4 regions of the Psychrobacillus psychrodurans genome follow, and region 2 is predicted to be linked to each of the others. Evidence: predicted binding sites of a transcription regulator. Region 2 holds the regulator's gene; each other region holds the start of a gene.
The links. The regulator Rex, encoded in region 2, represses fermentation and respiration genes when NADH is low (regulators of the CRP and FNR family bind a similar motif). The targets are predictions, from matches to a motif close to TTGTGAAATATTTCACAA.
Positions count from the first base shown of each region.

Region 1: ACQCPR_RS08050 (cytochrome c oxidase subunit 2A) is a predicted target of Rex. The motif match lies at 940-957, and genes of this name have one in related genera.
Region 3: ACQCPR_RS15710 (TIGR04053 family radical SAM/SPASM domain-containing protein) is a predicted target of Rex. The motif match lies at 918-935, and genes of this name have one in related genera.
Region 4: ACQCPR_RS08240 (nitrate/nitrite transporter) is a predicted target of Rex. The motif match lies at 1,422-1,439, and genes of this name have one in related genera.

Region 1 covers NZ_CP189791.1:1,705,786-1,707,995, reverse strand. Annotated here, with positions in the region: gene ACQCPR_RS08055 (chemotaxis protein CheX) at 369-821, shown strand; gene ACQCPR_RS08050 (cytochrome c oxidase subunit 2A) at 1,021-1,143, shown strand; gene ACQCPR_RS08045 (cytochrome B5) at 1,165-1,641, shown strand; gene ACQCPR_RS08040 (b(o/a)3-type cytochrome-c oxidase subunit 1) at 1,642-2,210, shown strand, end outside.
Region 2 covers NZ_CP189791.1:3,389,606-3,391,815, reverse strand. Annotated here, with positions in the region: gene ACQCPR_RS16720 (ABC-F family ATP-binding cassette domain-containing protein) at 1-379, opposite strand, end outside; gene ACQCPR_RS16715 (redox-sensing transcriptional repressor Rex) at 510-1,151, shown strand; gene ACQCPR_RS16710 (CPBP family intramembrane glutamic endopeptidase) at 1,197-1,934, opposite strand; gene groES (co-chaperone GroES) at 2,122-2,210, shown strand, end outside.
Region 3 covers NZ_CP189791.1:3,171,548-3,173,757, reverse strand. Annotated here, with positions in the region: gene ACQCPR_RS15720 (Crp/Fnr family transcriptional regulator) at 1-428, opposite strand, end outside; gene ACQCPR_RS15715 (DUF2249 domain-containing protein) at 602-841, shown strand; gene ACQCPR_RS15710 (TIGR04053 family radical SAM/SPASM domain-containing protein) at 1,017-2,150, shown strand.
Region 4 covers NZ_CP189791.1:1,753,576-1,755,785, reverse strand. Annotated here, with positions in the region: gene ACQCPR_RS08240 (nitrate/nitrite transporter) at 1-1,353, opposite strand, end outside; gene ACQCPR_RS08235 (hemerythrin domain-containing protein) at 2,064-2,210, opposite strand, start outside.

The DNA of each region.
Region 1 (2,210 bases), 1.7 Mb from region 2:
TCCTAGAAGGCTCATGCGTAGCGTGCGTCAAGCACACATCTGTGTAAAAAGCATATATAACCTTCCCTACCAAAACGATAAACAGAAAAAATGACTCTATTTGTATGCACAAATAAAGTCATGTGGGTTATTCATATTATTTTGGTCTTTGGCGCAGTAGACTTTAAAATATATACAGTTAACACACTGTACACTATAAGAGATGCTCCAATTATAATTGCCAACATATAAATCGCCCTCTCAACTGAATTTGATATTCATTCTCATCGACATAATACCATAGTATATTTTAAAATTCTACAATACCTATTCTTTTTTCCTATATTACATGATAAAATTGATACATCTATACTAGATGGAGGGAAGAAATGAGCGCTTCAAAACATATACAAACAATTTTAAATGGAACCATCCAATCATTAAAATCAGTCATACCAATTGCAATGGATATTAAATCCCCTTCCTTAATGGTTCAACCATTCGAACAAAAAGAAATGGGTGTACTAATAGGAATTATCGGTGATATTAAAGGGCGTATAATTATTGACTCCTCAGCTGAATCCTTTTCTGCAATTGGAGCAACCATGTTCGGCATGCCATTAGAAGGTGAAATGCTCGAATCATTTACAGGCGAACTTGGAAATATGGTCGCAGGAAATATATGTACCTCCGTTGCAGGAAATGGCGTTGAAATTGATATTACACCACCTACTGTTATAGTCGGCACTACTCGGTTATTTGGATTTCAACATGCTTTCAAACTTCCAGTAGAGATTGAGAATGTTGGTGAGATGACAATTATCTTAACGATAGATGAATAAAAAGCAGAGCCTCCTTTTTAAGGATGGTTCTTTTTTTATGTAAAAAATTCATTCTAATTAAGTAATTACTCATCTATACTTTCACATTTCACATATAGTTCACAGTTTGCATCCGTTCGTGTGATTTTTATCACATCATCTATTAACCAATCAATTTATTATGGAATTATACAAGTTGAATAGGAGGAGGTGTAAGTAAATGTCGAAAAAGAAAGAAAAAAACCCTGATTTAAAAGGAACTCTTTATTCTGTTGGTTTTGTTGGTTTATTTATATTAGTTTCTTGGTTCATGGCATTTTACTTATTCATTGATAGATTTTAATTTAATGGAGGTTAAAGACTTATGCATATTCATAAGTATGAAAAATGGTGGCTAACTTTTGGGATTAGCTCATTGGTATTATTTTTATTTATAGTAGGTTTTAGTGCATTTCATTATGGCTCACATCCCCCAACTGGAAAAGTTTACATCGATCCTGAGCGAGTTGATGAGATTGTACCTTTTAATAATCCAGGGGTTCATAAAGTAGAAGGTAAAGAATGGGATTATGAAGTAGTGCTAGTTGCATCTGCATTCTACTATAATCCGCCTGAGATTGAAGTTCCATTAGGTTCCACCGTAAAGTTCATAGCAACTACTAAAGATGTTGTCCATGGATTTCAAATTGTAGGAACAAATATTAACATGATATTAGAACCAGGTTATGTTTCAGAATATGTAACAACGGTGGACAAATCTGGCGAGTTTTTAATCTTATGTAATGAATACTGTGGCATAGGACATTCTACTATGACGTCCATGTTTAAGGTGGTGGAGTAAATGACAACGATTAAAGAAAAAGCAAAAGAATTTACAAAGGTGGATCGTCGTGATGGTAAGTTAGCCCTTGCTCATATATATGTAGCATTTATCGCATTATTCATCGGAGGTCTTTGTGGGTTATTACAGGTTTTAGTTCGCTCTGGTAAGTTTACACTCCCTTGGGGAATCGGTTATTATCAAGTTTTAACTGTTCATGGTGTGTTACTCGGCCTTATTTTAACAACATATTTTATACTAGGATTCCAAATTGCTGCTATGAGTAGAACTTCTGGAACTTTTACAAACAAACAACGTTCACTAGGTTGGATTGGTTTCTGGATAATGACTACTGGTACGATTGCAGCTGCAACTATGGTATTACTTAATGAAGCTTCTGTATTATATACATTCTATGCCCCTCTTCAAGCACACTGGATTTTTTATGTGGGAATGGCATTAGTAGTAGTAGGATCATGGATTGTTGGACTAGCAAAAATTATGAAGTATAGAGAATGGCGTAAAGTGCATCCAGGTGAATCTAGTCCCCTTCTATCCTTTATGGTAATTGTCAATATGGCAATGTGGAT
Region 2 (2,210 bases):
ACGTTGCTGCCACTCTTGCATAAGCTTCAGTATCTTCATATATAGTAGGGTCTGCCATTTGTGATTCTAGGGAACGAAGCTCTTTTTCTGAGTTAATGAGATGACTAAAGATTGTCTTCATTTCCTCCCAGATTGTCAATTTAGATTCGAGACCTGCATGCTGTTCTAAATAGCCAAGACGAATATTTTTTGGCATAATTATTTCGCCTGAATCATACGACATTTCACCTGCTATTATTTTAAGTAGTGTAGATTTTCCGGCACCGTTTCTACCAACAAGGGCAACCCGGTCTCGATCCTGAACCTCTAGCTTTACGTTAGTTAATATATCTTCACCGTTAAAGGATTTTGTTATTTGATTGACTTGTAAAACAATCACAATTATTCGCACCTCAATTCTATCCTTAGTGTAATAGATAGGGCTTGTCGTTGCAACGCTCTAGGTTTACAATGGTAGAAATGTCTAGTAAGATAATAACGATTTGTTTGACTAAACTAGGAGGATTTTTATGAAGCCAGAAATACCGAGAATTCCTCAAGCAACTACGAAAAGACTTCCATTATATTATAGATTTTTACAAAGCTTTCATAATGCTGGACACAAACGAGTTTCTTCGCAGGAATTGAGTGAAGCGATGAAAATCGATTCCGCAACAATTAGGAGAGATTTCTCTCATTTTGGTGCGCTTGGAAAAAAGGGTTACGGTTATGACGTTCCGACTTTACTTGAGTTTTTCCGTAAAACACTCGATCAGGATGAGGCTGCGAATGTTGCGCTCATTGGAGTTGGAAGTTTGGGAACTGCTTTTCTAAAGTATAATTTCCAAAAAAACCATAATACAAAAATTGTCGTGGCTTTCGATACAAAAGCTCCGGTAGAAGGAACGACCATAAGTGATATTCCTGTGTATCATTCGAGTGTTATGCTTGAAAAGCTAGAGGAATATGGAATTGAACTGGTCATTTTTACTTTGCCAAGTCGGTCTGCACAGCAAGTAGCCGATCAATTAGAAGCTTCTTCTATTAAAGGGATATTAAACTTTACACCAATACGTTTACAAACAACCGATGCTATCCGTGTACATACCATCGATCTTTCTGTAGAATTACAGACTCTTATTTATTTAATAAGAAATGAACTGACTGAATAACAAAAAAAGCCTTTGACCATAATGCTAACAGGTCAAAGGCTTTTATTAATGAAAAAATAGGAACTGCATATTTGAATATTGTTTAAGAAACTGTTGAATTTCCTCACCGTAAAATTGAACTAGCACAACAAATCCATTTAATAACATATGGGAGATAATTGATGCGATAATTCGCTTTGTCTTGTAATAGATAAATGCGAATATAAATCCGGAGACCGCATATAGTAGTATGTGCGTAAAGTCAAAGTGAATAATTCCGAACACAATTGCACTTACAGAAGCGGCTACAAAGAAATTCGTTTTTGGCAACAGAGTTCCGAAAATGATTCTTCGGAATATCAGCTCCTCTAATATAGGGGCAAAAATGACAATTGAAAAAATAGCTAATGGTACGGTATGGGCAATTTCTATAAACTGAGTTGTATTTTCTGATCCAGGATCCACACCAAATTTAAGCTCGATGCTTGCTGCAATACCCTGTCCTACAAATACTAGAAAGAAACCAGCAATTCCCCAACCGATCGTTTGGAGGGTTGGGCTTGGCTTACCATTTAGTGGCTTCAAGTAAGTCTTGTCTTTACGGATGATTAGTAGGGTGATCAATGTAGCGATTCCCATGCTAAGAAATACCCACCAACCAGAAATGAAAAGTGCTGGATTTTCCACTCCTTTAGCTTCTAATAGGCTATAAAGCTCTGGTAGGAACGGGACAAGTATACCTGAAGATAGTTGCATTATACAGTAAACGATTAATATGTATATACCAGTTTTTTGTTGTTTCATAAACAGTTTTATTCCTCTCTATATGTACCTTCTTTTCTTATTGTATCGGAAATAGAAAATAAAAGAAAAAGATAGCTTCTTACTTGCAAAATGTTCTGTGATTAATTATTATTATAAGTGTGTTAGCACTCAAAGAGTAAGAGTGCTAATAATATTACATTTTACTATTTTAGGGAGGTAGTTTCACTTGTTAAGACCATTAGGTGATCGTATCGTAATCGAATTAATCGAAGCTGAGGAAAAAACAGCATCTGGCATCGTACTTCCAGACTCTGC
Region 3 (2,210 bases), 220 kb from region 2:
AAACGATTTTGTAAGTCTACGATTTTATCTCCGAGTATTCTGAAAATCTTTACACAAATTTCTGGATTAGTTTTTAGAAATTCCTCAAACAAATGAATAGGTATATATATTAAAATTGCATCCTCTAATACCTCGGCATGAGCGGGATAGGTGCCTTTTCGAAAGAATCCCATATGAGGGAACATTTCACCTTCGCCGAGAACATTGACGATTTGTTCTTTTCCTTGCATATCAGTACGATATATTTTTATCTGCCCTTGATGAATAAAGTAAACATTAGTTAGTGGATCGTCTTGCATAAAAATATGTGTTCCTTGGCGATATAACCGATTCTTTGCCAAGTCAAGTATTGGTTCTATTTCTGCATTGGTCAAATCTTTAAATAAGGAAAACCGTTGTAGAAGTGCTTGTATCGATTCTACGTTCATATAGCTCATCCTTTCCCTGCGATTGTCCTTTTCATTGTACCATCAATAGTTTCTCTTTGGAGAACAATGACAAGTGATTAAAATCATAGGGGATATGTGTTTATCCTCACTTCAGTTTAGAATGGTAAGCATTATGATATGAACAGAATCAAAAATATTGGAGGGAAACTAAAGTGAGTAATATTCAATTTGCAGTAAAACTAAACGCACCAGATATTGAACCAAGAATTCGTCATCCTAGAATATTCGAGGCATTTGATGCTTTACAGTCTGGAGAGTTTTTGGAGCTTTCCAATGACCATGATCCAAAACCATTGCTCTATCAATTTATGATGGAACGTGAAGACACATACACATGGGAATATATTGAAAATGGTCCTGATCATTGGAGAGTCGCTATCGGCAAAAAATAATATTTCACTTAAAGATCCTAGAGAGAGCTATTTCGGGATCTTTTTGTTTATTATTTGTCATATCTTCCTATTTATTATGTGAATAATATCACTTCGGATTAAAAGTGAAAATGTTAAAATCCAAGTATAAGTTAACTTACGGTCATTTTAGGAAATAAATTAGGAGGAAAAAAATATGTTTTCAAGAGATTATAATGAAAATCCATTTATCGTTATCTGGGAGTTAACCCGTGCATGTCAGCTTCATTGTTTACATTGTCGTGCAGAGGCTCAGCATCATAGACATCCATTGGAGTTAACGCTAGATGAAGGGAAAAAGTTAATAGATGATATTTATGAGATGGAAAATCCATTGCTTGTATTTACAGGTGGGGATCCTTTGGAACGACCGGATGTATTTGATATTGCAGAGTACGCTATTAAAAAAGGAGTCCGTGTATCTATGACTCCATCAGCTACTCCAAATGTAACAAAAGAAGCAATGCAAAAGGCAAAAGATATTGGACTAGCTAGATGGGCTTTTAGTATAGATGGTCATTGTGCTGAAGTTCACGATCACTTTAGAGGTACAACTGGATCGTTTGATTTGACGATGAAGGCTATCGAATATTTAAATGAATTAGAGATGCCTTTACAGATTAATACCGTTATTTCAAAATATAACTATGAATACTTGGATGAACTAGCAGAAATGGTGGAGAAGCTTAATTGTGTCCTTTGGAGTGTGTTCTTCCTAGTTCCAACTGGTAGAGGGAAAGAAACAGATATGATCTCACCCGCAGAGCATGAAAAAGTGTTTAGATGGCTTTATAACCTCTCTAAACGTGTGCCATTTGATATTAAAACAACTGCTGCACAGCATTATCGCCGTGTAGTTATTCAACAAAAACTACGTGAACAAAAAGGATTGAGCGATGAAGATCATATTTTCTATGAAGATGCATTGACTATGGGGGATACCGGTAAAATTGATGGATTGGGTCGAGCGCCAAAAGGAGTAAACGATGGAAATGGCTTTGTCTTTATTTCGCATACAGGTGATGTTTTCCCAAGTGGACTACTCCCGATAAAAGTTGGCAATGTCCGTCAAACTCCATTAGCAGATATTTACCGTAATTCTGATGTATTCCAAAACCTTCGGAATCCCGATAAATATAAAGGGAAATGTGGAGTGTGCGAGTACAATAAAGTGTGCGGAGGATCCAGATCCAGAGCATACAATCTAACAGGGGATTATATGGAAAGCGAACCATACTGCGTGTATATTCCACAGTCCATGCGCAAGAAAAAAAAGCAACCATCCGTATAACGTGAAGACAAGTAATAGAGGAAAAGCTATTACTTGTTTTTGTTTTGGATAAGTTTTTAC
Region 4 (2,210 bases), 1.6 Mb from region 2:
TCCATCTTTTTGAATACACTTCCACATTTCATCATAAAATGCTTTTTCTTGACGATTAGATTTCAAGATTCTAGGAGTTTTCCCAATAGCTTCTTCCTCACTAAATCCTGTCAATTGTGTAAACGATGGGTTAACTGTAACAATTGTACCAGCTGTGTTTGTTACCATAATTCCTTGACCAGTTGATTTGAAAACTTCCTGAGCCAATTTTAATCTATCTTGATAATACATAAATACTACTAAAACTAAACTTGCCAAAGATACAGAAGATAGTAGCATAAATCCTATTGAGTACTGTCCAGTTATTGAGAAAATTGTCGCTAATAATAGTGGTGGGAAAAATCCACCTAAACCACCCATCATCGAAACAATACCATTGGCAATACCAGCTTGTTTATTGAAATAAAATGGTACTAATTTAAATATTACACCATTTCCTATTCCTGCACTAATTCCTATAACAATACATCCAATTGTATATAGCATTATAGATGGAGAGAAAGCTAATAATATTGCAGCTATTGTATAAACAGAGAATACACCCATCAATAGGAATAGCGGTTGAAATTTATCACCCAACCACCCACCAACTGGTCTAAAAACTGTGGCTACTGCGATAAATCCAGCAGTTCTTAAACCTGCATCGACTTTATCTAATTCAAAGTTACTCACTAGGAAATTTGGTAAATAAACAGTAAATGCCACAAACGATCCAAAAGTTATGAAATAGAATAAAGAGAAAAACCAAAGCTTATCATTTTTCCAAACACCTTTAATCTGTTCGATTATAGGTGTTTTTACTTTCACCTCATGTTTGTCTCCAAGAAAAATATTAATAACTATAAATACTAATAGTAATATTAAATATAATTTAACAGTCAAAGACCAACCAATTTGAGTCGCAATCATTGGAGCTGCAAAAGTAGAAATTGCAGTACCAATATTTCCTGCTCCGTAAATACCATTTACAAAACCATGTTTTTCTTTCGGATAATATTTAGGTAATGATGTAACACCTACAGAGAAAACTGCTCCCCCAACCCCTAAAAATAGACCACCGATTATTAAATCTATATAACTAGAAGCTTCACTTATATAAAACACGGGGAACATTAGAAGTACAAAGCTAATAAGAAATACAAGTCTTGCACCAATTACATTTGCATAATAACCAAGCGGTATACGTAATATAGATCCCAGTACTACAGGTATAGCAGTCAATATTGCTATTTTATCAGCTGGTATATCAATATCTTCCTTAATAAATGGAAGTAATGAAGAAATGATTACCCAAATCATAAAGCCTAAAACTAAGTTCATTGTCTGTAACGGCAATTGGACTTTCTTTATCATTCATATCACCTTTTCTAATTGGTATTGAATGATTCACGTATTGATTCCCTACTATTATTTTAACTAAAATATGAAAAGTTTCTAATAGGGGACTCCCCTTAACGGCCAAGGGTATTCCCTAAAAAGATTATATTAATGTAGTTTCTTGATTTTACTGTAATTACTGAATGCTTATTCTATGAAAATGACTCCTGTTATAAAGTTTAAAGTGTGAATTCATACGATTGTTTGTTTACTTAACATCATCATTTTAACAATAGAAAAATCAGGCAAAATGAGGTCGGTCCATTAAGTTCAAAACCTGTTTATCTTATCTTTTAAGAATTATTGAATCATATTTTATCTTTACTTGCTCTCACCTTTTGTTTACTTACTCCCATCTGTGGATTACTTGCGGTCGTATAAGATACTTGCTCAAAGCCTATATTTACTTGCGGACTATTACTTTTACTTGCGGAATGGATAATTTCACCAAATTACTTTCCCATTTTACAGACTGAATGTGTAGAATTGAATTACTTTTGGTTTGTTCTCTAATCACGTGGGAGAATGCAAAGGATAGTGTTTACTTGTATTTCATCGTGTTTACCATAAAGCACAAGGGATTGGATCCGTGTCCGCGGAAATCGATGTGTATTTTAGTTTTCATCACTCTGTGGTGAATTTGATACAAATAGAAAAAAATAACCCATAGAGTGAAATGAGTTATTTTAAACAATTAAAGTATTCAGTTGTTCTAATAATTTATCTTGGTCCACTGCTTTCATCACTCGATCAGTCATAGGAAACAATACAGATTCTTCTTTTACAAAATGAACCATTAACACTTCGAAGGCTTCACCTGCGTCCTTCGCTAT